4 regions of the Nakamurella sp. A5-74 genome follow, and region 1 is predicted to be linked to each of the others. Evidence: riboswitches for the same ligand, from Rfam matches in the RefSeq annotation. Region 1 holds a riboswitch; each other region holds the start of a gene.
The links. Region 1 has a riboswitch for S-adenosylmethionine ahead of ABLG96_RS20205 (PLP-dependent transferase). Riboswitches for the same ligand answer to the same signal wherever they lie in the genome.

Region 1 (7,879 bases):
GATCCACGATCGGACTGTATCTGCCCGTCTAGTGTCAGTCCGATATTTGGCTAGCGAGTCTGATCGAGTGGGCGGGATGCGGACTTGCGACGGACCGCCAGCCCGTCAACTTGCGTTGACGTCAGATGGGTGTCAATCTGAATTGACACGCCGATGACGGAGGTTCCATGGAGAGTCAGACGCTGCAGCAACTCATCGACGCTGCGGGAAACCCCGATCCGCTGGTGGCGTTGCGCGCCATCCCGCCGATGCAGCAGGAGATCTCCGGGTTGGAGGCGGTCGCGGTCCGCCGGGCAAGGGTCGCCGGCCTCTCCTGGGCGCAGATCGCCGGCGCTCTCGGAGTGAGCCGTCAGGCAGTCCACCACAAGCACGGTGGATCGAGATTCTCCCGTGGCTGAGACACCGGTGGTGGAGCTGCCCCCGGCAGGCGCGCGAGGGGCCGGGGCGCGAGAGCCCTCGGGAGGATCCGGGGTGCTGGAGGCCGAGGCGCGACCGGACACACCGGAGATCCCGGCGGCGCCGTTGCGCAGCCTGATCGGATACCTCGCCGAACACCGTCGGGTGCTCGTCGTCATCGTCGTGATGTCGCTGGCCGGGGCGGGCCTGACCCTGCTGCAACCGCTCCTGATCCAGCGCATCATCTCCTCCGTCGGCGGTTCGGGCTCGCTGAGCACGGCAGCTTCCTGGCTGGTGGCTGCCGTGCTCGGCGCGGCGGTCGCCGGGGCCATCCAGCAGTTCCTGTTGGAACGGACTGCGGAGGGGGTCGTGCTGTCTGCGCGTCGCCGGCTGGTGTCGCACCTGCTGCGCCTGCCGATCGCCGTCTACGACACCCGTCGGGCGGGGGACCTGGTGTCCAGGGTCGGCTCGGACACCACAATGGTCCGGACCGCACTCACCGGCGGGCTGGTCGACGCGCTCGGGGGCGGGGTGGTCTTCCTCGGTTCCCTGGTGGCCATGGTGTTCATCGACCCGGTGCTGCTGGGCATCACGCTCGCCGTGGTGGCGGTCGCAGCGGCCAGCGTGATCGTCGTGTCCGGACGCATCCAACGGTTGACCCGCTCGGCGCAGGACGCGGTGGGGCGGTTGGCATCCGGGGTGGAGCGCGGGGTGTCGGGGGTACGCACGATCCGCGCGGCCGGAGCCACCGAACGGGAAATCGACCGGGTCGGAGCCGAGGCCACCAGCGCGTACGACTTCGGGGTCAGGGTGGCCAGGATCGGTGCGCTGCTGTGGCCGATCAGCGGACTCGCCGTGCAGGGATCGTTCCTCGCGGTGCTCGGACTGGGTGGCTACCGGGTGGCCGCCGGCGTGCTGAGCGTCGCCGACCTGGTGCAGTTCGTGCTGTACCTGTTCATGATGCTGATGCCACTCGGACAGTTCTTCGGGGCGGTGACCACGGTCAGGGCGGCACTGGGCGCCCTGGCCAGGATCGACGAGATCCTGGCCGTCCCGGCAGAGCAGGACCACGAGCCCGCGGACCGCCGGTCCGCTCCGCCGGCCGCGGTGCGCAGCGGGGGTGTCGAGATCACCTTCACCGGCGTCGATTTTCGCTACCAGGCCGATCGGAGCGTGCTCAGGGAGGTGAGCTTCACCGTTCCCCGCGGATCGACGACCGCCGTGGTCGGACCTTCCGGAGCGGGCAAGTCGACGCTGCTGGCGCTCGTGGAGCGGTTCTACGATCCGACGGCCGGCTCGATCCGGATGGACGGCGTGGACCTGCGTGCGCTGCCGCGCAGCGTGGTGCGGTCCCGGATCGGCTACGTCGAACAGGATGCTCCCGTGCTGGCCGGCACGATCCGCGACAACCTCGTGCTGGCAGCGCCGGCGGCCGACGACGTCCGCTGCCGTGAGGTGCTGGCAGCGGTGGATCTGCTGGCGCGGGTGGAGGAGTACCCGGACGGGCTCGATGCCGTACTCGGGGACGACGGGGCCGGCCTCTCCGGCGGCGAGCGACAACGGTTGGCCATCGCCAGGGCCTTGATCACCGAGGCGCCGCTGCTGCTGCTGGACGAGCCGACCGCCAGCCTCGATTCACGGACGGAGCAGGCCCTCACCGCGGCCATCGCGTCCGTTGCCTCCCGGCGGACCGTGCTGATCGTCGCGCATCGACTGGCGACCGTGATCCACGCCGACCGGATCGTCGTGCTGGACCGTGGGCGGGTGGCTGCCATCGGTACCCATACCGAACTGCTCGACAGCAACGATCTCTACCGCCAGTTGGCTCAGCACCAGCTACTGGCCTGACGCTGGACGAGACCGGCTGTGGCACACAGGGATCTCGACTCGTTCCTCGCTGGATCACCGGCGGGCTGCGTCGGCTCCGGTGGTCCCCTTCGACTTCTTCGTCGCTCAGGACAGGGAGCAAGCGAGGAACGAGCGCGTCGAGACCCTGTCAGATCATCGACGGGCTGCATCGGGGCCGGCTGTGGCACAACGGGATCTCGACTCCTGCGTCGCTCGATCACTGCCAATTCCGCTGGTCCCCTTCGACTCCTTCGTCGCTCAGGACAGGGAGCAAGCGAGGAACGAGCGCGTCGAGACCCCGTCAGATCGGCCCGCCGGTTGTGACACAACGGGATCTCGACTCGTTCCTCGCTCGATCACCGGCGGGCTGCGTCGGCTCCGCTGGTCCCCTTCGACTCCTTCGTCGCTCGATCAGCGAGAGCCGCGCTGGTCGAGCGAGCGTCTGCTCCGCTGGTCGAGCAAGCGAGGAACGAGCGCGTCGAGACCCCGTCAGATCGGCCCGCCGGTTGTGACACAACGGGATCTCGACTCCTGCGTCGCTCGATCACCGAAGGTCACGCTGGTCCCCTTCGACTCCTTCGTCGCTCAGGACAGGGAGCAAGCGAGGAACGAGCGCGTCGAGACCCTGTCAGATCGTCGCCGCCGGTCAGAAGTCGAGCAGGTTGGCACGGAAGCCGCCGGCGCCGAACTCGTTGCGCAGTAAGCCTCTTCGGCGCAAGATCGGCACCAGGTCGCCGAGCATGCGGTACAGCGTCGTCGGGTGCAGGTCGCCGGAGAAGATGAAGCCGTCGTTGTCGGCGACCTTGCCGAACTCCTCGATGAAGTCCGCCACCTGGTCGGCCGTACCGACCAGACCCTCCCGGTCTGCGATCTTCCCCTTGCGCGCCAAACGGGTTCCGGCCTCCCGCAACGTCGGCCAGCCGGCTGTGCCGTCGCCCAGCAGGGCGCGGATGCTGCCACGGGAGACGTGCTCGGCGAAGAAGCCGGGATCGACGACGGTGTCCAGCCCGACATCGATCAGATTGGTCTCCAGATCGCTGGAATGACCTTCCAGTACCCGGATCAGGTCGGCTTCGGACGGCTCGCGGGATGCTGCCACCACCCGGTCGACGGTCTCGCTGTCGGCGACGATCTCCGGTTTGATGACGAACAGGATCCGGATGTCGGCGGCGCTGCGGCCGGCTTCGGTGGCTGCCTGCAGGACCTTCTCCCGGTACCCCCTGACGGCGGAGACGTCCATCGGCGCCAGGGCCAGCTGGACGTCCGACTGCTTCCCGGCGAACTGCAGGCCCCGCGGGGATCCGCCAGGAGAGACGATCACCGGGTCGCCGAGCTCGCCGAAGGGCAGCGCGTTGAGCGGTCCCTCGGCGCGGAAGTACTCTCCGTCGAACCGGGGGGCCCGGATCTTCGCGCCGTCGGCGAACCGGCCGGTCTCGACGTCGGCGATCAACGCGCCGTCGTCCCAGCTGTGCCACAGCTCCCTGATCACCTGCATCCACTCGTCGGCCCGGTCGTAGGCACCGTCGTGGGTGAGGCGCTCGAGCCCGTAGTGGTGGGCGCTGCCGACATCGGTGACGACGTTGATCCCGAACCGGCCGGCAGCCAGATGGGCCAACGTCGCGAACTGCCGCGCCGCCGGGTAGGGGTGGACGGTGCCGGCGTTGACAGTGGGCACGACTCCGATGTGGCTGGTGGCCGCCAACAGATAGGGCGCCAACAACAACGGGTCGTGCTTCGGACCGCCGTACGCCGCGCGGACCCGCAGGTCGAGTGTCCCCGGATGACCGATCGACGGTGCGTCCTCGATGATCACCAGGTCCATCCCGGCCTGCTCGAGTGTCCGGACCGACTGCTGGTAGATGTCCGGGCGCTCCCACCGGTAGTTCCAGCGGTAGTCGTCCCGGCCCCAGGCCTGCGGTCCGAATCCGCGGCTGAAGAACCAGCCGAAGTGCTGCAGCCGCGTCACGGGGCGCTGACCTCGGCGAACTGCGCGGACGCCACCGAGGACGCGGCATCCGTGGTTGGAAAGCTCTGCCACTGAACGATTCCGAGCTCAGTCAGCGCGACGGAGTCGAACGCCTGCTGCAGATCGTCCAACAGATCTCGGGCATCCTCGGTCCCGACGGAGACGCGGATGGTGCCGGCGTGGATGCCGAGTCGGGTGCGCTCGGCGTCGTCGAGCAGCCAGTGCGTGGTGGACGACGGGTGCAGCACCAGCGAGCGGACGTCGCCGATGTGAGTCATGTGCGAGAAAACCTGCAGCGCACCGATGATGGCGGCAGCACCAGCCTCGCCGCCGGCCACGGTGAAGGTGAACACCGACCCCTGGCCGGCCGGCAAGTACTTCCGGGCGAGAGCGTGGAAAGCGTTCGAGGCCAACCCCGGATGGTCCACCGACAGCACCTCGGAGCGGTCGTCGAGCCACTGCGCCACGGCGAGCGCGTTGCGGGAGTGCTGCCGCATCCGCAGCGACAACGTCTCCAGGCCCTGCCGGAGCAGGAACGCGTTGAACGGCGAGACCGTCGCGCCGGTCCTGGCGGAGACGACGTCACGGGCATACGCGGAGAACGCCCGTCGGCCGTGCACCTGCGTGAAGCTCTTGCCGTGCAACGCTGCAGACGGTGAGTTGAGGTGTGGGAACAGTGCAGGAACTGCGGCCCAGTCGAAGCTCTCGCCGCTGACGACCACGCCGGACAATGCCGCGCCCTGACCGGTGAGGAACTTCGAGGCGGAGTGGATCACCACGTCGGCCCCCCACTCGAGCGGGCGCAGCAGATACGGCGTGGCCAGGGTGTTGTCGACGACGAACGGCAGACCGTGGTGGTGTGCGACGCCCGCCACCAGCTCCAGGTCGATCAGATCATTGGTGGGGTTGGGAATGGGCTCCGCGAACAACAGGCGAGTGGTCGGTCTGATCCGACGCGCCCAGTCGTCGGGATCGGACGGATGGTCGACGAACTCGACCTCGATCCCGAATCGGGCGAAGTTCTCTGTGAACAGGTTGGCCGTGCCTTGGTACAGCGCCCTGGAGGACAAGAAGTGATCGCCCGCACCCAGTAGCGCGAGCAGGGCCACGTTCGTCGCCGCAGCACCCGAGGCGAGCAGGATCGCGTCGGTCCCGCCCTCGAGGTCTGCCAGTCGCTGCTCGACGACGCCGACGGTCGGGTTGCCCAGCCGGGAGTAGCTGTAGCCGGTGTCGTCACCGGTGAACCGCTCGTGCGCCTGCTGGTGACTGTCGAACACGTACCCGGCGGTGAGGTGGATCGGCGGGATCCGGGAGCCGTGGCTGCGATCGGGAGAGGCGCCCGCATGGATCTGCCGGGTGTCGAACCCGGACGCGGCGTCGGGGGTGGGTGCAGTCATGTCAACGGTCTTCCTGACGAGCCGCATCGCAGCGGACGGGTGTGCTTGCACGAGGGGCTCGTGCCGGGTCCTCACCTGGGGCACCCCGCCACATCCGTGAGGGTTGCCGTCCGACCAGCCAGGGCTGCGCGTCGGAACTCATGACCTGCGAGGAAGGTATGGCCGACACGCAGCCGCTGTCAACCGGACATCTCGGGCGAGCGAGGAGAGCCGTGCCACCATGGGGGCATGGCTGAACGTGGGGGTCGGGCAGATCACGCCGTCCCGGAGGTGCACAGTGAGCCGGCGGCCGAGCTGAAGGTCGTCGCCGTCGCCGCTCCGCTCTCGAAGGACGCCCGAGAACAGCTCGCGCAGCGGATGGGCCCCTCATTCCTGGTGTTGGACATCCGCGCTGCGCCGCGCTCGGCGGATCTGGTGATCGCACCCGTCGTCAGCCCGCAGACCATCGGCGCCCTCAAGCAGCAGTTCCCCCAGGCCCGGGTGGTCGTCGCCGAGATCACCGATCCGTCCTGGGGAGTCCAGCTGCCCGGCCCGGTGGGGCGGGCCGTCGATGCCGGTGCCGACGGCTATCTGGTGGCCGACAGCCTGCAGGACGTCGCGGCCTATGCGGCGTCGGAGGACCGACCGGTGCTGGCCGCGCCGGCCTTCGGCCAGCTCGACGTGCGGCGCGAGTCGCTCGACGAGATGGTCACCGAACTCCTCGCGCTCCGGCAGGCCGAACTGGGCCCCGGTACGGGCGCGGACACTGCTTGACCTGAAGTCGCCTTGAGCTTCTAACGTCCCGGGTATGACTGCCTCCGGACCCCGTCCTGCCCGCATCGTCGCCCAGCACATCGGGGGTGCGCACGGGGTCACGGTCGACATCGGGACAGACGGTCGGCACGGCGAGCGGGCACAGCAGTTGGCGACCGCCGGCTACGGCGCGCTGTGGATCGCCGGCGGGAGTCTGCACTCCCTCGATCTCGTGCTGGAGCTCCTGCAGGCGACCGAGCGAGCGGTGATCGCGACGGGGATCATTCCGCTGGACGTCTTCGGTCCCGACGAGGTGATCCGGGTGTACCGGCTCGCCGAGCAGCACCATCCCGGTCGATTCCTCGTGGGTCTCGGTGGACCGCAACAGTCGCGGGCGCTGGCGAAGCTCGGCGCGTTCCTGGATTCGCTGGACCGTGCGGGAGTTCCTGCTGATCGCCGCATCCTGGCTGCGCTGGGCCCGGTCAAGCTGCGACTCGCTGCCGAGCGAGCACTCGGAGCTGTGCCGCTGCTCGTCACGGCCGACTGGGTGCGGACCACTCGGGCCGCGCTCGGCGAGGCAGTGGCACTCGTGGTCTCACTGCCGGTTGCACTGACCGGCACCGCTGAGTCGGGGCGGGCTGCACTCCGCCCGATGCTGGATTTCCTGTTGCAGGTCAACGGGTATCGACAGAACCTGCTGCGCTGTGGATTTACCGCGGAGGAGCTCGACGGTCGGTCCGACAGGGTGATCGACGGGATCACCGCCCACGGCGACACGGGTGCGATCGCGCGTCGTGTGCAGGAGTACCTGGACGCTGGTGCGGACCAGGTCGATCTCTCGCCGGTGGGGGAGGCAGCGCACCGCGACTCGCTCGTGCTGGCGCCGGTGCTGCAGGCCTGATCCGTTCGGCTCGCGCCGGAGTGCGACTGCACGCGCGGCCGATGCGTGGACTCCACAACGCCGGACAGCCGAATCTGGCAGATTCCACCCGCCCGTCCGGTTCAGTGCAGCGCTAGCGTTCGCGCAACCCACCGGCGGTCGCCGGTTGCCACAGCACCAGCACCGGCGTGGCCGCTCAGTGGTCCGTGCATCGCCTCGACCAGGAGGATCCGTCATGGCATTCGGTTGGAAAGTGGTTCCCAGTGATGCCCCGCCCGGATCGGTGGTCAAGCCGGACGAACGCCTGAGTTGGCCGAAGACGATCGGCATCGGTGCCCAGCACATCGTGGCGATGTTCGGGGCGACCTTCGTGTTCCCGTTGATCATGGGCCTGAACGCGAACCTGGCCATCATGTTCTCCGGCGTCTGCACGATCATCTTCTTGTTGGTGGTGCAGAACAAGATCCCCAGCTATCTGGGCACCTCAGCCTCCTTCGTCGGTGCCGTGGTCGCGATCCGGGCCGCCGGCGGCGACAACGGAAGCGTCACCGGAGCCATCCTGGTGGCCGGTGTCGTGCTGGCGATCGTCGGCCTGATCGTGCACTTCGTCGGAGCCCGGGTGATCAGAAACCTGCTGCCGCCGGTGGTTTCGGGTGCTGT
Region 2 (7,879 bases), 670 kb from region 1:
TCCGGGACGACGGGTGCCGAGACCGACGGCTCAGCGGAGGTCGGGTTTGCCATCGGCGAGTCGGAGGGGCCGTCGGTGGCCACCTGGACCGGGGCCAGCACGGCCGAATCGGGGTCGTCGACGTTGGACCGGGGGTCTGCCATGGAATTACCTCTCCCGCTACTTGATGACGCCGATGAGGATGAGGAACGGCGGGATGGTGAACCCGACGGAGATCACCAGGGCGATCACCCATCCCGTGATCCGTGCGACCCGACGGGACAACGCCGAGCTCGTCCATCCGAGGGTCTGACTGGCACTGAACACCCCGTGGTGCAGATGCATCGCCAGGGCGAACATCGCCGCCAGGTAGATCAAGAACACCCACCACAGCGAGAACCCGTTGACCAGCCGGTCGAAGGGGCTGCCCGCATCCCCGCCCGGGGTGATGGTCCTGGTGGTGAACTGCAGGATGTGGAACACGATGAACAGCAGCAGCGCCACGCCACCCCAGCGCATCCAGCGGGACGACAGCGATGAGCTGACCGCCTTCTTCACCGCGTACCGCTGGGTACGGGCGTCCTGCGCGCGCTTCCACAGCTTGAAGGCGGCATACGCGTGACCGACCAGGCTGAGGATCAGCACCGCCCGGATGATCCAGAGCAGCCCGGAGTACGGCAGGATCGGCTCACCGAAGGTCCGCAGGTGCTCGGCGTAGGTGTCGAAGGACTCCTTGCCGCTGATCGCCTTGAGGTTGCCGTACATGTGCAGCAGGACGTAGCCGATGAAGATGATGCCGGTACCGGCCATCAACAACTTCAGGGCGACCGTGGTACGTCGGCCCTTCGGTGGGCCTGCGGGTTTGGACACCGCTCGAGTGTTCGTGGACACCGCATCACCGTAGCCCCGGAGACACACACGGACGAAGTCAGGACAGCCTCAGGGGGCCCCACGTCATCGACGTCACAGACCCGATGGCGGCACACCGCCCGAATCAGGCCATACCGCCGATGCGAGCCGGTTGTTCAGTGTTCGCCGGCACCTGAGGTGGTGGCGTCCACCGCGTCGCGCACGATGGCGCCGACCTGCTCGGCCTCGATCAGGAACCCGTCGTGGCCATGGCCGGAACGGATGACGCGGAGTTCCCGGGCCGTGGGTGCGAGCCGGGCGATCAGCTCGCCCTGGGCCGGCGGGAACAACCGGTCCGAGTCCACCACGGCCACCGTCAGCGGCGCGGTGATCCGCCGCAGCGCGGCCTGCAGACCGCCGCGATCGCGACCGAGATCGTGCAGCATCATCGATTCGGTCAGCACCACGTAGGAGTTCGGGTCGAACCGACGGGCCAGCTTGTCGCCGTGGTGGTCGAGGTAGGACTGCACCGCGAACCGACCACCGCGCAGCACGTCCTCGCCGGACTGTTCGATGCGACCGAAGCGGGTATCCAGTTCCTGCGCCGAACGGTAAGTGGCGTGGGCGATCTGCCGGGCAACGGCCATCCCGGCGGTCGGAGCGCCATCACCTCCGGAGGCGGAGTAGTAGTCACCGCCGCGGTACAGCGGATCGGTGGTGATGGCGGCCAGTTGGGCACTGCTCCAGGCGATCTGGTCACCGGAGAACGCGGCGCAAGTGGCGATGGCGACCACATGCCGCACCCGGTCGGGATGCAGCACGCCCCACTCCAGCGCCCGCATGCCGCCCATGGAGCCGCCGATGACGGCGGCGAAGGAAGCGATGCCGAGGTGGTCGGCGAGCGCCGCCTCTGCGGCCACCTGGTCGCGCGGGGTAATGCGCGGAAACCGGGAGCCCCAGGGCCGGCCGTCCGGGGCGGACGATGAGGGACCGGTGCTGCCGCGGCAGCCGCCGAGCACGTTCGCGGCCACCACGAAGTGCCGCGCCGGATCCAGCGGTGCACCCGGACCGATGAGCCCGTCCCACCACCCGGGCGTCGGCTGGTCGGGACCGGCCGGACCGACGACGTGGGCATCGCCGGTCAGGGCATGCACGACGAGGACCGCGTTGTCGCCGGCTGCGTTGAGCGTTCCCCACGTCTCGTATGCGAGGGAGACGTCGAGCTCGGTGCCGGACTCGGTGACCAGCGCTCCCACCCGAGCCACGGCTCTGAACCCGGGCTCGGTGCCGTGCACGAGGCGCGACAGCGCCGCGGGATCACGTGACGTGCTCCCGCGACGCTGCTGCACATGAGTCATGAGTCCTCTTCTGTCCCAGTACTTCTCGTGCCCTGCTCCTTCGACGCCCGCCTCGACGGTCAGTCGATGCCCTTGGACGCGATGAAGCCCTGCTCCAGGTCGGCCAGGATGTCGTCGATGTGCTCGATGCCCACCGACAACCGCACCAGGCCGGGAGTGACGCCGGTCGAGCGCTGCTCGTCCTCGGAGAGCTGGCTGTGGGTGGTCGCCGCGGGGTGGATCGCCAGCGACCGGACGTCGCCGATGTTCGCGACCAACGAGTGCAGCTGCAGGCCGTCGACGAACCGCTGCCCTGCTTCGGCACCACCGGCCACCTCGAAGGCGAGCACCGCGCCGGGACCCTTCGGCGTGTACTTCTGTGCCAGCTCGTGCCACGGGCTGGACGCCAGACCCGCGTAGTTGACGCTCAGCACGTCGTCCCTGGCCTCGAGCCACTCGGCAACCGCCTTGGCATTGCTGACGTGCCGCTCGATCCGCAGCGACAACGTCTCCAGCCCCTGGGCGATGAGGAAGGCGTTGAAGGGCGAGATCGCCGCGCCCAGGTCGCGCAGCAGTTGGACGCGGGCCTTGAGGATGAACGCCAGATTCGCTCCGAGCGCGGAACCGACACCGAGATCGCGGGCGTAGACCAGACCGTGGTAGCTCGGGTCGGGGGTGTTGTAATTCGGGAACTTCTCCGGATCGACCCCGAAATCGAACTTCCCCGAATCGACGATCACGCCGCCGATGGCGGTGCCGTGTCCGCCCAGGTACTTGGTCGCCGAGTGCACGATGATGTCGGCACCGAACTCGAAGGGCCGCAACAGGTACGGGGTGGCGATGGTGTTGTCGACGATCAGCGGGACACCGGCTTCGTGGGCCACTGCCGACACCTTTTCGATGTCGAGCACGTCCTGCTTCGGGTTCGAGATGGTCTCGGCGAAGAAAGCCTTGGTGTTCGGCCTGACGGCTGCCCGCCACGATTCCGGATCATCGGGGTTCGCGACGAAGTCGACGGTGATCCCGAGCTTGGGAAGCGTGTAGTGGAACAGGTTGTACGTGCCGCCGTAGAGGCTCGGCGAGGAGACGATGTGGTCACCGGCCTCGGCGACGTTGAGGATCGCGATGGTCTCGGCCGACTGACCCGACGCGACGACGAGCGCACCGACACCCCCTTCGAGATCGGCGATCCGGTTCTCCACCACCTCGGTGGTCGGGTTGTTGAGCCGGGTGTAGATCGGACCGAACTCACTGAGCGCGAAGCGGCCCGCAGCCTGTGCGGTGTTCTCGAAGACGAACGACGTGGTCTGGTAGATGGGCAGGGCGCGGGCGCCGGTCTGGCTGTCCGGGCTCTGGCCGGCATGGATCTGGCGGGTTTCGAACGACCAACTCATGGTGTGTGCTCCTGGAGGGTGCCCGGGATCGACCCGGGTGGATACGGGATGGTGCGGGAGAAGCGGTGCAGCGCAGGGGATTCTGCGCGCTCCGTTGGTGAAGGGGCTGCGATCTCGGCCTGACCGGGTGTCACTCCGGGCCGGCGGCGAATCAGACCGTCGCGCTCGCCGTCACCGGCTACACATTTCCTGGCACACAGTGCGCTCCTTCGAGCATCCAAGGGCCAGTCGATGGAGGAGGCCCACGCTTGCCGAACGCCGGACGGCATTCAGCCCGGTCATCACCCGGGGCACCCCATCGCGGAGAAGGGTTGCCGTCCAGCGAGCCGGGGCTTGACGCTGGCACTCATGACCTGGCGCCGAGTGTAACGGCTGGGGTTCCGCCATGCCAGAGGAGGGTTGCACGGCGGTGCCGCGGAGGAGGCCGCCGCTCCGCAGGCTTCGCTCGGTCGCGCCGGTTCGCAGGCTCACCGGCGCGTCCATCGCTGCAGAGGGCTACGCAGCGTCCTCCTCCGCGACCCCACCCCCCAGCGACCGAGAACGGAACCAGCCGAGATCCCGACGGGGAGAACACGAGGGTCCCGACTGCATCCTCGGGTCGCTTGTCCTGAGCGAAAAAGGAGTCGAACGCACCGCCGATCGAGCGAGCGAAGAACGAGTGAGTCGAGATCCCGCCAGATCGACGACAGGTCTCGCCGAGAGGAGTCAGAAGGCTGCCAGAGTGCGCAGCAGGTCGGCGACGCGTGAGGCGGACTCCTCGGGGGTGCCCCTGGTCAGCGCCGAGCCGAGGCCGACCGCGACGGCGCCGGCAGCGATCCAGTCGGCAGCAGTTTCCGGCGTCACTCCCCCGGTCGGGATGATCGGCAACTGGGGCAGCGCGGCACGGACATCGCTGACCCATTTCGGCGAACTCGATGATGCGGGGAACAGCTTCACCGCCGATGCGCCGGCCTCGAGGGCTGCCAACATCTCGGTCGGGGTGTTCGTCCCGATCACGGCCGGAATGCCGTAGCGGTTGGCTGCGGCAATCGTCGCCGGCGAAACGGTCGGCGAGACCAGGTACTGCGCCCCGGCGCGGATCGCGGCTACCGCCGAGTCGCTGTCCAGCACGCTGCCGACCCCGACGACGGCGTCCGGGAAACGCCGCCGGATCTCCGAGATCGCCTGCAGCGCTGCAGGATTGGTCAGGGTGATCTCGACGGACTGCAGTCCGGCGTTGATCAGCGTCGTGGTGGCCGCGACGGCGGACTCCAAGTCAGGGGTGCGGACGATCCCGATCACGCGTTGCGCCACAGCACGTTCCATCATCTGCCAGCCGTACACGCGCATCTCCCTGGTTCGAGTCCGGGTCCGGGACGATCCCGGTGGTTCACCGCAGCACCTGTTCGCGGGCGTTGCCGATGGCTGCCACGAATGCGTCGAGTTCGGGTCCGGTGGGCAGGCCCTCGGTGTCCGACCAGTGCTGCACCGCGAAGGCCGCAGACGCGGCGCCGCGGGTCAGACAACCATCCGGATCCGCACCCGCCAGGTACGCACCCAGGAAGCCGGCCACCAGCGCATCGCCCGCGCCGACCGGGTCGATCACTGCGCGCACCAGACTCGGTCGGGTGAGCTCACCGCCGGCGGTGAAGGCAGTGCAGGTGTGATCGCCATTCTTGACGATCACCACCTCGGCAGCCCCGGCAAGCCACTCCCGCACGACCTCCGCCTGCGGTCTACCCGGTGCCAGGACGTCGATCTCACCGTCCCCGGCGAAGACGATCCGCGCCCGCGACACCAGCGCCGGCAGCACCGTCCGCCAACGGTCGGCGGCGGCCAGTCGCAGGCGCAGGTTCACATCGAAGCTCACCGGGACATCGTCGGCGGCTGCCCGGTCGAGCAACTCGACCACCGCGCCGAGCGCACCGTCGGAGAGCATCGCCGTGATCCCGGTGACGTGCACCAGCGCCGGACGCCGGCGCTCCCAGGCCCGCGCCACATCGGTCGCGGAGACGAGCGAACCCGCCGAGCCCGCCCGGTGGTAGGTCACCGAGATCGCCCCGTGTGCGGACGTGTTGCGGATCAGCATCCCGGTGAACGAGGACTCCTCGACCGCCACGTCGACGACGTCGACCCCTTCGGCGCGCATCCGGCGCAGCACGTACCGCCCCGCGTCGTCGTCCCCGACCCTGCCCACCCAGCAGGCAGGAACTCCCTGGCGGGCCAGCGCTGCCGCGACGTTGCCCTCGGCGCCGCCGATGGTGGAGCGGAACCTCTCGGCCCGGTCGACCGCGTCACCCGGCTCGGCGACCAGGACCCGCATCACCTCGCCGAGTACCAGAACCGGGGCCTGCTGTGCCGCCGTCATCGGAGCCCTTCGCATGTGGTTGCCGTGCTCCCACCGGAGCACCTGCTGCTCGACCTTAGCGATTGCTCCCCCGCCCACATCCCGAGGGCGGCACCACCTACCCTCAGCAGGGTGACCAGCCGCCCGCTCACGTCCCTGCCCACCCCCCGCACACCCGACCCGCAGGACGCGCCGCCGCTGCGCTGGGGGATCGCCGGCACCGGGGGCATCGCGGCCAACATGGTCGGCGCGATGCAGCAGCACTCGCGTCAACAGGTGGTCGCGGTGGCGTCCCGGCAGCAGCAGACCGCAGACGCCTTCGCCGACAATCTCGGGATCGAGCACCGGCACGTGGGGCTGGAGCAGATGTTGGCCGACGACACGGTCGACGCCGTCTACATCGCCTCACCGCACTCCGAGCACCACGCCCAGGCGCTGGCGGCGGTCGCCGCGGGCAAGCACATCCTGGTCGAGAAGGCCTTCACCCGGAACGCCGCAGAAGCCCGCGAAGTGGTGGCCGCGGCACGCGAGCAGTCGGTGACGGCATTGGAAGCGATGTGGACCCGGTTCCTGCCGCACATCGACATCCTGCGGCAACTGCTGGCCGACGGCGCGCTCGGTGCGCTCACCACCGTTTCCGCAGACCACGGGCAGTACTTCGACGAGGACCCCGATTTCCGGCTGTTCAACCCCGAACTGGCCGGCGGCGCCCTGTTGGACCTGGGCATCTACCCGATCTCGTTCTCCTCGTTCGTGGCCGGGACGCCGCAGCGGATCCTCGCCTTGGGCGACCGGGCCTTCACCGGCGTGGACGGCCAGGTGTCGATGCTGCTGCAGGGTGAACCCGGGACGGCCCAGAGCGTCATCAACACCAACCTGTTCGCCCGCACCGACACGACAGCGTCGATCGTCGGTCGGCAGGCGCGGGTGTTCCTGGCCAGTGACTTCTACGCCCCGACCACGCTGACCTACCGGCACCGCGACGGCAGCGAGCTGAGCTACGACGGCGGAGCAATCCGCGGGCACCTCGCGCTGGTGCACGAAGCGGCACACCTGGCCCAGCTCGTGGCTGACGGCCGGACCGAATCACCACTGCTGCCGCTGGAGGAGACCATCTCGATCCTGGAGACGATCGACGAGGTCCGCCGTCAGCTCGGGGTGACGCTGCCCGGCGAGTGATCCCGGCCCGGGAGCGCTCAGCCGGCAGAGGATTCGTCGGCAGACGATTCCGCGTCGAGCATCGCGGCCGCATGGCCGCGGGCGATGGCCCTGACCGCTCCCTCGACGTCCGCGCCGGAGCGACCGAGCTCGTAGGCCAACCGGAAGATGGTCGCGGCCGGAGAATCGTCGGCAGGTAGCGGCGCGTGCACGTCGAACTTCCCGGCCCGCGAGCCGAGCTTGCCGGCCAGCGCCAGCGCAGGCTGGGCGAGAGCGACACCGTCGAGCACGCTGGCGCGGCCCTGGGTCCTGGCGCGTTCGGCCTTCTTGATCTCGTCCCAGCGGACCTCCTGGTCGGAGGCGCTCACGGGCGCTTCCCCCACAGATCCGGACCCGGCGGCGAACACGTGCGGATGACGGGTGACGAGCTTGTCGACCAGCCCGTCGGCAACGTCGTCGATGTCGAAACCGCCAGCGGCAGAGGGAGTTTCGGCGGCGATCCGGGCGTGGAAGAGCACCTGGAACAGCACGTCACCGAGTTCCTCGCGCACCGCTGCCGGGTCATCGTCCTCGAGCGCCTGTACCAGCTCGAAGCATTCCTCGACGAGGTAGCGCACCAGGGAGGTGTGGGTCTGTTCGGCGTCCCACGGGCAGCCACCCGGCGATCGCAGCCGATCGGTGATCGCCGCAGCCCGCGCAAGCCCCGCACCCGGGGTGACCTGCTCGGCCATCCGGGTCAGGATCCGGGCGCCGGGACGACCTGCAGGCTCAGCGGATCCCAGACGCCGAACCGCGGGTTGACCTCGATCTGCACGCCGCTGATGAGGGGCGCGAGC
Region 3 (7,879 bases), 1.3 Mb from region 1:
GCATCCAGGGTGACATGTGCCGGCCAGAGCGAGGCGCCTGCGGTGTCCAGCTCCGACTGAGGCGTCAGAGAGGTGATCACCATGATGAGATACGGAGCCAGAATGGTGGTCAGCCAGCCGAGGAGTCCGACGTACAACCCGATCCGCGCGACTGAGCGGTTGCTGGTGGCTGTCGCAGTGATCATGACTTCTCCGATCGGCGCGTCATCCTCAGGTACATCGCGACGAAGATGCAGAGAATCACCGCTTGCAGCACGGCGTAGGCGGCGCCCTTGCCGAGATCGGCGGACTTGTAGGCAGTGATGTACGACTCCAGGGCCCACGTGGTCGAGGACGTTCCAGGACCGCCCTGGGTCATGATGAGAACCAGATCGACGTAGTTTGCGGTCCAGATCAGCCGCAGCAACGTGGTGATCATGATCGTGGGCAGGATCACGGGCAGCACCACCGAACGGAAGGTGGCGAACCGCCCGCATCCGTCCACCGCGGCTGCTTCCCGCAGATCCGGCGGAACTCCCTGCAGCGCAGCCAGGATCATCACCGCGAAGAGGGGGACGCCCTGCCAGACGTCGATCATGATCAGCGTCGGCAACGCGGTCCCCGGTGAACTCAGCAGTTCCAGCGGCTGATCGATCAGATTCAACCCGAGCAGCACCTTGTTGAGGATGCCGTGGTTGGGATCGAGGATCCACAGCCACATCAGGGCGACCAGCACGCTGGGTGTCGCCCACGGGATCATCGCCAGACCACGGAAAACGCCACGGAGTACGAACCGCTGGTTCATCAACAGAGCGGCACCGAGTCCGCACACCAGTTGGATTGCGACGGCCCCGAACGTCCAGACCGCGGTGTTACCGGCGAACGTGCCGAAATCACGATCGGTGACAACGCTTCCGAAGTTGTCGAATCCCACGAACTTGACGATGCCCTCGAACAGGTTGGCCTCGTTGAAGGCGTACCAGACCGACCGGAGCAGTGGGTAGCCAGCGAAGATCCCGACCAGGACCAGTGCGGGTCCGAGCAGCAGGTAGGCCTCGAAATCTTTGATCCGGCGGCGCCGACGGGCGGTGTGCGGACGCGCATCGTCGACCCGCGGGCTGCCGGCCGGGGCCACGACCCCGGCATCAGTCGTGCTCATTTCTTGTCGAGGATGCCGGCGATCTGGTCCACGGCCGCGTCGCTGCTGAGCTGACCGAGGAAGGCCTGCTGTTCGATCGTCTGCCAGTCCTTGGCGGCCAGTTGCGCCGTTCCGGGCAGTGCAGGCCAGGTCTTGGCCGTCTCCGCGGCCTTGACGGCGACCTTCAGAGCCTCGTCCTCGGTGTAGGGCGCCTGAGCCGCGACGGATGCCAACACCGGGAGCTGGCCTCCGCTGGAGGTGGAGATCTTCTTCATCGGGCCCGCGGTGTCCAACCACGAGATCCATTGGAACGCAGCCGCCTTCTTCGCGCTCGAGCTCAGGACGATGTTGCCGCTCATGGAGCCCAGGGTGGCGCCGGGAGCGCCGTCGACCGTCGGCAGCGGTACCACACCGACCTTGTCTCCGAGTGCTGATCGCACGTCGGCGAGTGACCCCGGATGGTGGATCATCATGGCCGTCGTCCCCGTCGTGAAGTTCGTCTTCACCTGGGCGAACGCGGCCGTCACCGATCCCGGCGGTGTCAGTTTGTCGGTGGCCAGCCGGACATAGAACGCGTTGGCCTTCTTGGCAGCATCGTTGTTGATCGACACGGCACCACCCGCGTCGACGAAGTCGCCGCCGCCGGCGAGCATCCATGCAGCCCACTGGTCCTGACCGCCGGCACCGCCGCGGACGTCGAGCCCGAACCGTTTCCCGTTCGTCAGTTTCGCAGCGGCGTCGAGCACGTCCTGCTGGGACTTCGGCGCTGCCAGTCCGGCTTCCTTGAAGTAGTCCTTGCGGTAGTACAGATAGAGGGTCGTGTACTGGTGAGGCAGCATGTAGATCTTCTTGTCACCGGGCAGTTGCCCGGTGGCCCAGAGTGCCGGAGTCACATCGGCTTTCCCCGCCCAGCCGTCCACGTCGGCGGTCAGGTCGGCGACCATCCCCTTGGGAGCGAACTGCCCGAGCCACCAATCCTTGCTGCGCGCGGCATCCGGGCCGGCCTTGTTCGCGGCGGCCGTGATCAGCTTGTCCTGGTACTGGTCCAGGGGAATGACCTCGACGGTCACCTTGACCTTCTGCTGCGATGCGTTGAACTCGGTGGCCAGTTCGTTCCAGGTGGTGTCGGTGGGGTTGTCCTGCCACAGCCAGTAACGGATCTCGACCGGCCCGGACCCTTGGGCAGAGGTGGAATCGCCACCCCCGCAGCCGGTCAGCGCCAGCGCCGCCGCGAGCAGCACCGCACAGGTCGCGACGCGTTTGCGAAACTTCATCGTGTATCTCCTCGTTGAAATAGCGGATGTTCTTGACGCGGGATGACGGTGATTCGGCAGCGTCAACCGGCAGGCCGGGCCTCCTGCTCCGGATGGTCGCGCAGTGACACCACCCGTCGCCTGACGCCGTAGAAGTGGGCATCGAGTTCGTGCGCGGCCAGTCTGATGTCGCCGTCCGTGATGGCATCGGCGATCGCCAGGTGTTTGCGAGCGACCGCAAGACGGTCTTCGTCGGCGGGTCGACCCGCGGTGTAGGCATGGAAAACCCGCCAGTACGCCGTCATCAGGCCCAGCAACATGGTGTTACCGAGGGCCGCGAACATCAGGCGGTGGAATTCCTCGTCCTCACGTGTGAACGGCCGTCCCGCCTCTGCCTCGGAGATCATCCGGCCTGCCAGGTCACGAAGGCGGGCAAGATCCAGGGGTGTCATCTTGTCGACAGCCTGCGGGAGCAGCGTGGTCTCCAGGGTCTGCCTCAGTTCGAGGAAGTCGGCCAGCGCCGACGAACCGCCCGCACCGAGAACGCCCCCGATCTGTTCGCCGAACGTCGTCCCGTCGAAGCCACGCCAGACTCGACGCGCTCCCTGTCGGGCGTCGATCGCACCGAACGCCTCCAGCACGCGGAGACCTTCACGGATCTGCGGGCGTCCGACAGCCAATGCAGCGGAGAGCTCGGATTCGCTGGGAATGATGCCGCCGAGACCGATGCGTTGATCACGCAGCGTGCGCAGGATTCGCAGATGGGCGGGGACCGGGTTCTCGGTCGAGGCCTTGTCGGAAACCAGAGAATCGTCTGTCTTGTCGGACAAGCTAGCCACCATTTCCTTCATTCAAGCGGGCAGGCGAGGTGGGAAATTCCTCTGAGCACGAAACCTAGAGCGGCCGCCGAGCTATGGTCAAGCAGTTCTTTGTGTACTTGTAGGACATGTCCGCGACAAACAGGACGGGGTGTCAGGCCGGGCGACGGCGTTGGGGTCGGTCACCCTGGCCGATCACCATCGGATCTGGGAGCGACCGCGACGGGTCGCACGGTGGGTGCTCGGGCCACCCGAGGAACCGGCTTCGCCCCACCAGACCGCTGGCATGTGGTGGACCCGATCCATTCCCGCGACGACCTGCGCGTCGACATCCAGGCGCTCGGCTGGATGTCAGGTGGTCGCTACCGCCTGCTCACCGACGACATCGCCTCGACCGCGCTGTACTACCTGGACCGACCCACTTCGGCCCACCCCGCGCTGCCGAGCAACGACGACCTCGAGGTGACGGGCGCACCGATGGATCCCCTCACCTGAGCTGTCCTGACGGGATCTCGACGCGCTCGTTCCTCGCTTGCTCGATCACCGGAGAGTTCGATGACCGAGCGAACGAACGAGTCGAGATGTGTTGCCCGAGAACCGATCACGTCACGTCGGGATCTCGACGCGCTCGTTCCTCGCTTGCTCGGTCACCGGTGATCTCGGTGATCGAGCTGGGTCCACGCCGAGCGTCAGCGGGGTGGGGATGAGACGCGATCCGTTGCGCGAGAACCGATCACGTCACGTCGGGATCTCGACGCGCCCGTTCCGCGGCCCCGATCTCTGGCTGGTACTGCGAGGTCACAAGGAAGGGACGGCCTCTCGGATCCGGACGCTGAGGCAAGTCACGCACCCCTCGAGCTTGGTGAACTCGCCGATGTCCACCTCGGTCACGTCGATCCCCCGATCCCGCAGCAGCGCGGCGGATTCGGGGGCGTCGGAGCTCATCACGATCGCGTTCTCACCGATCACCACCACGTGGGAGCCACCCTCCTCCGGCATGGCGAGGAAGGTCGGATAGCGCTCGACCTCGTCCACCAGCGGCAGGTACCCGATGATCGTGCCGTCGGGCAGCGCGGTCACCGCGCTCTTGAGATGGAGCGCCTTCGTCAACGGGATCGCCACCACCGTCCATCCCCGCGGAGTGAGCCACTGGGTCAGCTGATCTGCGGCAGCCTGGTTCGTCGATGCGGTGAGCCCCACGTAGACGGTCCGTCCGACCTTGAGCACGTCACCGCCGTCCATCGCCGCCGGATCCTCCAGCCGCAACAGCGGGATTCCCAGCGATTCGACAACCGTTGCGGTGTCACGGATCTCCGGGTGGCGCTGCGGCCGGTTCGGGTTGGTGAGCACCGCGACGTCACCGAACATCACCACCGTGTCCTCGACGAACACCGAGTCCGGCAGCGCGTCGTCCGGCGGGACCTCGACGATCTGCCACCCCGACTGCTGCAGTACGGCGACATAGGCGGCCCATTGCCGGAGCGCCAGCTCCAGGTCGATCGGGGAGCGTTCGATGAACGTCACCATGCCGTCGGCGAGAGAGGTGGCAGGACGGCGCACCAGAGCGATCATCCGGGCAGCCTACGACGCGACCGGAGACCCGATTCCGGCGGCGGGTTGTCAGGATCGGGATCGGGGGTTATCGTCGGAAGCGCAATCCATCAAGACCGGCAGAGGGACAGGCCCGATGAAGCCGGGGCAGCCTCTCGTGGAGCAATCCACGAGAAAGGTGCCAAATCCTGCGGAGCTGTTTCTCGGGCCCCGGAAGATGGAGCGTGACGACGGGCCCTTCGGTGGCGTTCCGCCCTCACGTGAACCTCTCTCCGGCGTTCGCCGAAACTTCCCTCAGCAGGTTGGCAAGCCTGACTCCTGGGAAAGGCACGACATGACGCAGCAGGACTCCCCCGCCGCCTGTTCCGACACTCCTCGAGCCGTCTCGCAGCTGACGCGAGGCTTGCGCACCGGCATCGACTCGGACCCGGCGCAGGGCGCGATCATCCCGCCCCTCTACCTGTCGAGCAACTTCTCCTTCGCCGGTTTCGACGAGCCGCGCCAGTACGACTACACCCGCAGCGGCAACCCCACCCGGGACGTGCTCGCCGAGGCGCTGAGCACCCTCGAGGGTGGCGCCGGTGCCAGCATCACCTCGACCGGGATGAGCGCCATCACCTTGTGTGTCAACGCACTGCTGTGTCCCGGCGACACGATCGTCATCCCGCACGACTGCTACGGCGGAACCTGGCGACTGTTCGACACCCTCTCCTCGCGCGGCCAGTTCGAGTTGGTGACCGTCGATTTCGGCGACCAGGACGCGGTCAATGCGGCGCTCGAGGCCGGCCCGACGGTGGTCTGGTTGGAGACGCCGTCGAACCCGCTGCTGCGGGTCACCGACATCGAGCTGGTGACCAGGGCTGCGCATGCGGTCGGCGCCCTCGTCGTGGCCGACAACACCTTCCTGTCGCCGATCCTGCAGCGGCCCTTCGAGTTCGGGGTCGACCTCGTCGTGCATTCGACGACCAAGTACATCAACGGCCACAGCGACGTCGTGGGTGGCGCCGTGATCGCGAGGACCGGTGAGCTGGCCGAGCAGATCGCCTACTGGAGCAACGTGCTGGGCCTGTCCGGCAGCCCCTTCGACAGTTACCTGACGGTGCGTGGGCTGCGAACGCTGCACACCCGCATCCGGGCGCACCAGGAGAACGCGACGGCGATCGTCAATGCCATCGCGGCGCACCCCGCGGTGGGCTGCGTGTACTACCCCGGCCTCACCTCGCACCCGGGCCACGAGATCGCCGCCAAGCAGCAGGACGGGTTCGGCGCGATGTTCTCGATCGATCTGGCCGGTGGCGAGACGGCCGTCCGCGCCTTCCTGCAGGGCCTGCGGTGCTTCTCACTGGCCGAGTCGCTCGGCGGTACAGAGAGTCTCGTGGCCCACCCCGCCACCATGACCCATGCGTCGATGAGCGCCGAAGCGCGCGCGGTGGCAGGCATCGGTGCGGGTCTGCTGCGACTGTCGGTCGGGATCGAGCTGGCCCAGGATCTGGTGGCCGATGTGCTGGACGGCCTCGACCGGGCGCTCGCGGCAACCTGTCCGACCGGACCCACAGAGATCGCCGAGGAGCTGCCGGCCCCGGGACGGGTCCTCGCCCGGGTGAGCTGACGGGCAACGGAACGCACGTCCGCGTTTCCGACACGCGCAGGACGAGACCGGCCCCCGACGGGGCCGGTCTCGTCGTTCAGGGGGAGCGGTCGGGATCCCACTTCTTGCCACCGAGCTCGGAGGCGAGCAGCGTCATCGCAGCTTCCTCCGGGTCGTGGACAGAGGCTGGGGATGCAGCGGCGGCGGGATCTCCGTAGTCGTCGGGGATCTCGTCCTCGAACGCCGGATCATCCGGGTCCGGAGGCGCCTCGGGCATCGGCCAGTCGTCGGCGGCGGGGACCGCCTGTGCACGGCTTGAGCCGTTCGAGCGAGGGGCCGCACGCTGCGGTTCCTGGCTCCGGGCCGGAGTGGCCGGACGTGGCGCTGCCGCGCTGGACGGCCGGGAGTCGGGTCGCTGGCCGTTCGCAGCCTGCTGGTCCGAGCTGCAGTCGATCGCCCAGTCGACTCCCAGCACCTGGTGCAGAGCCGCGCGCAACGGCTCGGCGTTACCCGTCTCGACCACCCGCCTGGCCATCCCGGCGGTGGGCATCGACAACTTCAGGGTGCGCCCTTCGACTCCCGCGACGGTCGCCGACTCGAGCAGGATCTGGGTGGCCCGGCGGCGGCGCTGGACGTCCTTCAACACGTCCTGCCAGACCCGCCGGACATCCACGACGCCGATCTCGGCGCCACCGGCCCGCCGTGGCCCGCCCTCGGGGGGCGCTGCCGCGGGCTGCCGGTCCCGGTCGGCCTCGGCCGATCGGTCTCCGGGGTGCTCCGGCGTCGGGCGCTGCGGCTTCGCCGTCGGGGGCTGCCCGGTCTCCGAAGGTTCCGCGGCCGGACGGTCGACCGCAGGGGCGGCCTGCCGGGCGGCCGGCGGCTGAGCTGCCGGAAGTTGCGCCGCTTGAGGTCGGTCTTCTGCAGATTGTGCTGCGGCAGGCTGTGCTGTTGGACGCTGATCTGCCGTGGGCCCTGCTGCCGGAGGCTTTGGCCGGCCCTGCTGGGCACTCAGAGTCGGTCGCTGTGGCAGTCCCAGCGAGGAGGCCGCTCTCGCGGGCGGCCCTGCAGGTTCGGGAGCGGATGCCGAACCCGGCTGCCCAGCCCGCTGCGATGTGGACGGCGCACCGTCCGCGGGTGGGGAGGGCTCGCGTTCAGAGGGCATAGGTCCCGGCGTGGCCTCGGGTCGGGGGGAGGCCGGTCCGGACGCGGAGGTTCCCGCGTCTCCCGGCGCCGAGTGCGACTCGGACGTCGCCGGGATCACGGCTGCCCGGGCAGCCGGGGTGGCCGCCGGCACGCGACGCACCGCAGCAGGTTCGGATGGCGCGGCAGTGGGTTCAGGACGCGCGGCAGCCGGGTCAGGACGCACGGCAGCGGGTTCAGGACGCACAGCAGCAACTGCGGGCCGCGCGGCCGCGGGTTCGGCGGCGCCGGTTCCGGGGGCAGCCGCGATGTCCATCCGCCGCTCCACCCGCTCCAGACGCTGCAGGAAAGCGGCATCATCGTCCGCGGCGTGCGGCAACAGCATCCGGGCACACATCAGCTCGAGCACCAG
Region 4 (7,879 bases), 500 kb from region 1:
GTGGGGTCGCCGGTGTCGCAGCCGACCGTCGCCACCGGCTCCTGCCCGGTGCGAACCCCGGGCACGGTGGAGCCGGAGTTCAACGATGCATGGACCACCAACACCCCACCGATCACCGCCGCCGCAACGCCTACGGGCAGCACGGCGCGGAGCGTCCGCCGCCGGCGGCTGTCCAGATCGACGACCTGTCGGGTGGTCGTGTCGGAGTGCAGCTGATCGGCGCGGGCGGCGAACAGGTGTGTGAGGCGCCGTTCGAGGTCGGGATCGTGGGTCATCGTGGTGGCTCCGTCTCGGGGAAGGGATCTGTTCGGGTGTCGGGGGTGTCGGCGCCGAGTTGGCAGCGCAGCGCGGTCAGAGCGCGGGACAGATGGGTGCGGACGGTTCCGGGACGGCACCCGAGGATCTCGGCCGTCTCGACATCGGTGCGGTCGAGGTAGTAGCGGAGCACCAGCGCGGCGCGCTGCTGCCGCGGCAGCTGCTGGACGGCCGCCCACAGCACCGGATCAGGGCCCTCGTCGGTCGTGTCGACGGAGGGCACCTCCGGCGGTGCGTCGCCCCAGGACACCACCGTCCGCCACCGTTGGCGCCGCCACGACAGGAACTCCCTGGTCACCGCAACCCGTGCATAGCTGGTCGGATCGCCGGAGATCAGAGACCACCGTCGGTGCACCCGCACCAGCACTTCCTGCACCAGATCGTCCGCAGTGCTCGGCGACCCGCACAGCAGGGCTGCGTATCGCACCAGGCCCGGTCGGGCGGCCCGATCGAAGGCCGTGAACGACAGGGGTACACCGCCGGCCGGGCCGATGTTCCACGCGGTATCCGCTACTGCCATCTCGTCCCCCTCTGCTCGGTCATCACTCACACGTTCCGCAGAAGGATCGGTGCAGACAGTGTGACCCGCTTCACACGCGCCAGGGTTCGGGGAAAGACCGTGCAGCCCGGGGGAGAGTGGCTCAGGGTGAGGTCGGCGACTCCCCGGTCAGGCCTCGGGTCCGGAATCCGTGTTCCACTGCACCAGTTCGACGGCGATGCCGTTCGGGTCCTCGACCATGAAGAGCCTCTCGCCCCATTCCTCCTCGCGCAGCGGCAGGGTGATCACGACGCCCTCGCGTTGGAGTCGGGCCAGCTCACCGTCCAGGTCTTCCACCACGAACGCCAGGATCACTCCGGACGCCTGCTGATCGCGCAGGTGCTCCGGGAGGATGTCGATGCCGCGCTGCAGGAACACCAGGTCCACGCCGCCACCGTCGTGGCTGAGTGAGGCGAAGCCGTCCGCTGCCAGCTGTTCCGCGTAGCCCAGATGGTCGACGAAGAAGCGGACCGACGTGCGGACATCCGCGACCGTCAGCGAGATGGTGCTGGACTTGATGTGCATTGAGGGCCCCTCGATCGGTTAATCCGTACGATGTACGAGGATACCTCCTGTACGAGGTCGCGGGCGGGGAGTCGTGCCCGCCGGCAGCCGGCGTCATCCGGCAGCGTCATCCAGGAGTGTCATCAGGTACTGCCGGCATCGGTACACCCGGCCGAACGTCGCCCGCAGCGCCACCTCGTGCTCGAGTGTCGCGTGTGCGAATGCCTTGATCGGAACACCGAGGCCGGCCGGTGATCGGAAACCCGTGTCGTTTCCATCGGTGTGCTCCAGGTGCACGTGCAGGTAGCTGAAGTTCTCCCGGAATCCGCTGCCGAGATACCACTGGTTCGCCGGCTCGTCCTCCCTGGTCCAGGCGTCCAGCGAAGTGACACCACGCGAGATCAGTTGCGGCAGAGCAGCTTCGAGCAACCGGCCGGCAACGCCGCGCCGTTCGTGGTCGGGGTGGACCGCGATCGTGTCGATCGTCGCGGCGACCCCGGCGAGCTCGATGTCGATGATGCCGACCACCGTGCCGCCGGCGGTCCCCGGGAGGACTGCGACCAAGCACAGGGCCGCACCCTCGAACCGCGTGCGCTCGGTCTTCACGTCGTCGTAGAACTGGGTGTGCAGGAACGACAGCACCCGGCAGCGCAGCCACGACTCCTCGTCGGACGGCTGGTACGCACGGACGGAAACCTCTGCCGGTGGAAGCACCGGACCTCCAGATGTTGGGGGGACCCGTCCGAGTCCACCAGACGGACAGCCGCGGGCGGCACCGGATTTCGTCGCTGCCATGCCGCTGCGGTGCGGCCCGCGAAGCGGCTGGAGGGTCTGCCTCAGCTCACTGACCGGAGCCCATCAACGGTTCGAGCTGGACCTCGGGATGTTCGCGGCGGATGGAACGCACCGTCCACTCGTCGTTGAACAGCGCGATGTCGACACCGTCGCTGCGCTGCACCACCTCACAGCGGCCGACCGGCCGGATGAGGTTGCGCTGCTCGGGATCCACCAGCAGTTGGGCGAGCGAGTACGGGAGATGATCCAGGCGCACCGGGGAGGAGAACTCGTGCTCGAGGCGGTGCGTTGCGACCTCGAACTGCAGGGAACCGACGGCACCGAACACCGGGACTGGGCCGCGCGCGTCGGAGGTGAAGACCTGCACCACCCCTTCCTGGTCGAGTTGTTCGACGCCCTTGCGGAACTGCTTGTAGCGCCCCAGATCTGCGGGTCGTACAGCGGCGAACTGGGTGGGCGCGAACTTCGGCAGCTCGGGGAACCGGACCGGCGGACGGCCTTCGTACAGGGTGTCGCCGACGTGCAGTGCGCGCGCGTTGACGAGCGCGACGACGTCACCGGGGAAGGCGGTCTCGACGGTGGACCGTTGCTGCCCGAACACCTGAGCAGCGTACTTGGTGGAGAACGGACGACCGGTGGTGCCGTGCGAGGCGATCAGGCCGCGCTGGAACACCCCGGAGCAGACCCGGGCGAACGCGACCTGGTCGCGGTGGACCGGGTCCATCCCGGTCTGCACCTTGAACACGAAGGCGGAGAACGGATCTGCCAGCGGTCGTGGGTGCCCGTCCACGTCGTCGCGGGGTCCCGCGGCCGGTGCCACATCGACCAGCAGATCGAGCAGGTGCCGGGTACCGAAGTTGGAGACCGCCGATCCGAACAGCACGGGCGTCGCCGTGCCTCCCAGGTAGCTGTCCAGCTCGAACGCACCGCCGGACTCGGCGAGCAACTCGGACTCGTCGCGCGCGGTCGTCCAGTCGTCCCCGTGCGCGGCCTCCGCTGCGGAGTCGGGCAAGACCTCCGGGTCGGCTTCGTCAGCCCCGCCGACCGATCGTCGGAACGGGACGAAGGTCGAGTCCCGGCAGTCGCGGACGCCGGCGAACTCACCCGCGATGCCGACCGGCCAGGTCACCGGCATCGGCTGCAGACCGATCCGTTCGCTCAGCTGGTCGCACAGCGCCAATGCGTCCAGCCCCGGCCGGTCCCACTTGTTGATGAATGTGATGACGGGCAACCCGCGCTGCCGGCAGACCTCGAACAGCTTGAGCGTCTGCGGCTCCAGGCCCTTGGCAGCGTCCAGCAGCATGACGGCCGAGTCGACGGCACTCAGCACCCGGAAGGTGTCCTCGGAGAAGTCGGCGTGACCGGGGGTGTCGACCAGGTTGATCACGGTGCCGTTGTAGTCGAACTGCAGCGCGGCTGAGGTGATGGAGATGCCGCGCTCCTTCTCCATGTCCATCCAGTCCGACACCACGCCGCGCCGGTCGCCCTTGCCGTGCACGGCGCCGGCGCTGGTGATGGCGCGGGCGTGCAGGGCGAGCGCCTCGGTGAGCGTCGACTTCCCGGCATCGGGGTGACTGATGACGGCGAAGGTGCGCCGACGCGCCGCCTGGAGTTCCGGGTCCGACCCGGCGTGCGTCGTCATGCATTCTCTCCTCGGTGGACGTGACTGCTCAGGAGATCATCCCGCAGGACGCACCGCAGTCCTGCCACACGGCGGCTGCCGCAGCAACTCAGAGGATCGCGACGAGCAGCGCGAGGACCGCCAGCAGGGGAAGCGTCAACTGGGTGATCGCTGCGCGGGCCTTGTCGCGGGAGGACAGCAGCAGCACCAAGCCGGCCGCGACCATCGAGCCGCAGCCTGCGAACACGAGCGCGGCGCCGACCCCACGCTCATCGGCAACGAGGCCGATCACCCCGGCGAGGCTGACGATCGCCAGGAACAAGTTGTAGAAGCCCTGGTTGTAGGCCATCTCCTTCGTGGCGACCGCCTCGTCGTGCGACGTCCCGAACGTCTTGCGGGTCTTCGGCGCGGTCCACAGCAGCGACTCGAGTACCCAGATGTAGACGTGCAGGGCAGCTGCCAGTGCGGCGAGCACGCCGGCGACGAAGTACATGTCGGTTCCCTCCGGTCGGATCCCGCACAGGTGTGGTCCGCCCGAGTATCCGCGCCGAAACGGTGTTGTCTCCCCTTTTCGAGCCGTGGGAGGGGTGATTTCGTAGTTTCGGCGCCGGGGCCACGTCGCAGTCACCAACAGCGGCACCAGCTCCTCGAGCACGTACGGCAGGCCCAACGGCGTGGAGAAGTAGATCGGAGGTTGCCCGTCGGCTCGGGCTGTTGCCGCAAACCACCGTGACTCCCGACGGCGGCTGGTCGGGCGGACCCGGTCGGTGATGTCGGGCAGGTCACGACCGCAGGTAGCTGAACCTCGCAGACTCGGTGTGGTGCAACAGGTTCCTGATCGACAGCCGATCCGACAGGGTGAGCACCGTCACGCTGGAGGGTTTGACACCGATCAACGCCGATCCCTACCGTGGTGGCAGGTCACGAGATCCGACGTGAAGCCCTGGCTGGTCGGACGGCAACCCTCACATCGGTGGCGGGGTGCTCCAGGTGACGACCCGGCCACGACGAACCCGTCGCGGCAAGCACCCTGCCCGCCATGGGCCCGAAGTTCCCGAGGACACGATGCATCCCGGAATGTCGCTCGACCTGCGCACGGTGCTGTTCGCGCACCTGTCACCCTTCGAATGCGGAGCCACCGGCCCCTGACCGGCAACAGTCGGCCCGCTGAGCGCTGATCTGCGCCTCGGCTCCAGCCGTGCCCATCTCCGCAACTCCCCTCGCTGACCCCTGCCGCCGGCACCAGTGTCGCCGGCCACCCGAAAGGCACCATCATGTCCGAAACCCCTGTCCCGCCGTCCGACACCAACGATCGGAACGACGCCGCCGACGTCGCTCTGCCGCAGCGGCCCGGCCGAGCCGGCAACCGCACGGTTTGGTTCGCCGGCGCGCTGGTGATCGTCATCGCGATCGCTGCCACCCTGTTCTTCACCCTCCGCAAGACCGACTCGGCCGCCTCCGGATCGACGGTGGTCCGGATCGGCACCACCGAGGAGAGCGCCGACTACTGGGCTCCGCTCAAGGCAGCGGCCGCCAGGGAGAACATCGACATCCAGCTGGTCAACTTCTCCGACTACACCCAGGCGAATCCGGCACTCGCACAGAAGCAGGTCGACCTGAACCTGTTCCAGCACTTGCTGTATCTGGCGAACTACGACGTAGCGGACTCGCAGACGCTGGTGCCCATCGGGTCCACCGTCGTGGTCCCCCTGTCGCTCTACAGCAAGAAGCACACGTCGTTGGACCAGATCCCGCGGGGCGGCAAGATCGCCATCCCGAACGACGCCACCAACCAGGCCAGGGCGCTGTTGGTGCTGCAGCAGGCCGGTCTGATCTCACTCAAGGGCGGCGGCTCGGTGCTGTCGACCCCGGCGGAGATCGACCCGGCGGAATCCAAGGTCACGGTCACCCCGGTGGACGCGGCGCAGACGGTGGCCTCGTTGCCCTCCGTGGACGGCGCCATCATCAACAACAACTTCGTGCTCGACGCGAAGATCGATCCGACGTCCGCTCTCTACTCCGACGATCCGAGCAAGCCGGCCGCGGAGCCGTACATCAATGCGTTCGTCGCCCGCAGCGAGGACAAGGACAACCCCACCTACCTGCGCATCGTCGAGCTCTACCACCAGAGTGCCGTGATCGACGCAGTGAAGGCGCAGTCCAAGAACACCGCGATCATCGTCCAGCGCCCGGCATCGGAGTTGCAGGGAATCCTGACGCAGCTCGAGGGCACCGTGAAGGAAGCCGGCTGATCGATGGATTTCGGAGGTCTCGACCCGTTCCTCGCTCGACCACCGGCCTTTCCGGTGATCGAGCAAGCGGTGAACGAGCGCGACGAGATCCCATCTTTCATCGACGGGTTTCGACTTGTTCCTCGCTCGACCGCCGAGAACTTCCGGTGATCGAGCAAGCGAGGAACGAGCGCGTCGAGATCCCGTCGTGTCACAGCCGGTCTCATCCCAGCCGTCGCTCGATCCGCGTTACCGAATCAACACCATGAGACGAGGAACATGAACGCACACATCACCTTTCGCGGGGTCAGCAAGGTCTTCGCCACCCGCGGCGGCGCTGATGTCGTGGCGGTGCGGGACGTCGACCTCGTCATCGACCGCGGCGAGATCCACGCCGTCATCGGCTATTCCGGCGCCGGCAAGAGCACCCTGGTGCGGCTGATCAACGGACTCGAGCATCCGACCACGGGCTCGATCGTCATCGACGGGACCGAGATCGCCGGCCTGTCCGAGCGTGCGCTGCGGCCGATCAGGGCCGGCATCGGGATGATCTTCCAGCAGTTCAACCTGTTCCGGTCGCGCACCGTCGTCGGAAACATCACCTACCCGCTGCGCATCGCCGGCTGGTCGAAGGAGCGGCGCGAGAAGCGCGCGGCCGAGCTGTTGTCGTTCGTGGGTCTGACGGACAAGGCCTGGACGTACCCGGACCAACTCTCCGGCGGCCAGCGGCAACGCGTCGGTATCGCCAGGGCGCTGGCGACCGGCCCGCAGATCCTGCTGGCCGACGAGTCCACCAGCGCGCTGGATCCCGAGACGACCAGGGACGTGCTGGCGCTGCTGCGCCGGATCAACGCCGAGCTGGGCGTCACCGTCGTCATCATCACCCACGAGATGGAGGTCGTGCGCTCGATCGCCGACCGGGTGACGATCCTGGACGCCGGCGGGGTGGCCGAATCGGGCACCGTCGAGGAGGTGTTCCTGCACCCGCGGACCGCAGTCGCTCGACGCTTCGTCAGCAGTGTGGTGGGAACGACCGACACGGGGGTGGACGCACCAGTCGGTTTGCTCGGATCGTCCGAGAAGACGTTGCGCCCCAGCGGGTCGGTGCCGCGTGTCCTGCAACTCAGCACCACCGACACCGCCGCCCTCGGCCGCGCGATGAGCGCGGTCGCCCGCGACCACGGAATCGACGTCGAGATCATCGGCGGCGGCATCGTGGGTCTGAAGCACAGCTCGGTGGCCGACCTGACCGTGCAACTGCACGGCAGCGACGAGGCCATTGCCCGCGCAGCGAGCGACCTGGCTCTGATCGGTGGACCACGATGAACGGCATCCCGTGGCCGGTGTTCTGGGAATCCATCGGCCAGACCCTAATGATGGTCGTCACCACGCTGGTCGTCGGCGGCTTCCTCGGCCTGCTCGTCGGGATCGCGCTGTACGTCACCCGCCGCGGCGGATTGCTGGCCAACCGCTGGCTGTTCGCCGTGCTCAACCTGCTGGTCAACATCGTCCGGCCGATCCCGTTCATCATCTTCATCACGGCCATCGGTCCGGTCACGTTGGCCGTCGTCGGGACGACCATCGGCACCCCGGCCGCGACCTTCGCGCTGGTGATCGCGGCGACGTTCGGGGTCTCGCGGATCGTCGAGCAGAACCTGGTGACGATCGACCCCGGCGTGATCGAAGCGGCCCGCTCCATGGGCGCATCGCCGGCGTACATCATCCGCACCCTGCTGATCCCCGAGGCGCTCGGGCCACTGGTCCTGGGCTACACGTTCGTCTTCGTTGCGGTGGTCGACATGACGGCCATCGCCGGCGCCGTGGGCGGCGGCGGACTGGGCAGCTTCGCGATCTCCTACGGCTACCAGCGCTTCA

Region 2: it holds a riboswitch for S-adenosylmethionine, as region 1 does, so the genes downstream of both, ABLG96_RS17120 (bifunctional o-acetylhomoserine/o-acetylserine sulfhydrylase) here and ABLG96_RS20205 (PLP-dependent transferase) in region 1, are expected to answer to the same signal.
Region 3: it holds a riboswitch for S-adenosylmethionine, as region 1 does, so the genes downstream of both, metB (cystathionine gamma-synthase) here and ABLG96_RS20205 (PLP-dependent transferase) in region 1, are expected to answer to the same signal.
Region 4: it holds a riboswitch for S-adenosylmethionine, as region 1 does, so the genes downstream of both, ABLG96_RS00760 (MetQ/NlpA family ABC transporter substrate-binding protein) here and ABLG96_RS20205 (PLP-dependent transferase) in region 1, are expected to answer to the same signal.

Annotation. Positions count from the first base shown of each region.
Region 1 is NZ_CP159218.1:4,398,639-4,406,517, reverse strand. Features, by position in the region: gene ABLG96_RS20225 (ATP-binding protein) at 1-7, opposite strand, end outside; gene ABLG96_RS20220 (hypothetical protein) at 168-398, shown strand; gene ABLG96_RS20215 (ABC transporter ATP-binding protein) at 391-2,244, shown strand; gene ABLG96_RS20210 (LLM class flavin-dependent oxidoreductase) at 2,891-4,210, opposite strand; gene ABLG96_RS20205 (PLP-dependent transferase) at 4,207-5,607, opposite strand; SAM riboswitch class IV at 5,644-5,753, opposite strand; gene ABLG96_RS20200 (hypothetical protein) at 5,836-6,360, shown strand; gene ABLG96_RS20195 (TIGR03620 family F420-dependent LLM class oxidoreductase) at 6,395-7,240, shown strand; gene ABLG96_RS20190 (solute carrier family 23 protein) at 7,455-7,879, shown strand, end outside.
Region 2 is NZ_CP159218.1:3,729,052-3,736,930, forward strand. Features, by position in the region: gene ABLG96_RS17105 (fumarate reductase/succinate dehydrogenase flavoprotein subunit) at 1-143, opposite strand, end outside; gene ABLG96_RS17110 (succinate dehydrogenase cytochrome b subunit) at 160-849, opposite strand; gene ABLG96_RS17115 (homoserine O-acetyltransferase) at 1,005-2,186, opposite strand; gene ABLG96_RS17120 (bifunctional o-acetylhomoserine/o-acetylserine sulfhydrylase) at 2,246-3,559, opposite strand; SAM riboswitch class IV at 3,799-3,913, opposite strand; gene ABLG96_RS17125 (bifunctional 4-hydroxy-2-oxoglutarate aldolase/2-dehydro-3-deoxy-phosphogluconate aldolase) at 4,265-4,882, opposite strand; gene ABLG96_RS17130 (sugar kinase) at 4,929-5,906, opposite strand; gene ABLG96_RS17135 (Gfo/Idh/MocA family oxidoreductase) at 6,018-7,064, shown strand; gene ABLG96_RS17140 (MazG family protein) at 7,082-7,774, opposite strand; gene ABLG96_RS17145 (hypothetical protein) at 7,780-7,879, opposite strand, start outside.
Region 3 is NZ_CP159218.1:909,196-917,074, reverse strand. Features, by position in the region: gene ABLG96_RS04155 (carbohydrate ABC transporter permease) at 1-185, opposite strand, end outside; gene ABLG96_RS04150 (sugar ABC transporter permease) at 182-1,138, opposite strand; gene ABLG96_RS04145 (sugar ABC transporter substrate-binding protein) at 1,135-2,391, opposite strand; gene ABLG96_RS04140 (FCD domain-containing protein) at 2,454-3,221, opposite strand; gene ABLG96_RS04135 (hypothetical protein) at 3,480-3,683, shown strand; gene ddaH (dimethylargininase) at 3,987-4,760, opposite strand; SAM riboswitch class I at 4,844-4,963, shown strand; gene metB (cystathionine gamma-synthase) at 5,074-6,348, shown strand; gene ABLG96_RS04120 (DNA polymerase III subunit gamma and tau) at 6,425-7,879, opposite strand, start outside.
Region 4 is NZ_CP159218.1:149,980-157,858, forward strand. Features, by position in the region: gene ABLG96_RS00730 (hypothetical protein) at 1-216, shown strand, start outside; gene ABLG96_RS00735 (SigE family RNA polymerase sigma factor) at 272-835, opposite strand; gene ABLG96_RS00740 (VOC family protein) at 983-1,378, opposite strand; gene ABLG96_RS00745 (GNAT family N-acetyltransferase) at 1,472-2,071, opposite strand; gene ABLG96_RS00750 (peptide chain release factor 3) at 2,199-3,794, opposite strand; gene ABLG96_RS00755 (DUF1304 domain-containing protein) at 3,883-4,266, opposite strand; SAM riboswitch class IV at 4,693-4,807, shown strand; gene ABLG96_RS00760 (MetQ/NlpA family ABC transporter substrate-binding protein) at 5,048-6,025, shown strand; gene ABLG96_RS00765 (methionine ABC transporter ATP-binding protein) at 6,284-7,330, shown strand; gene ABLG96_RS00770 (methionine ABC transporter permease) at 7,327-7,879, shown strand, end outside.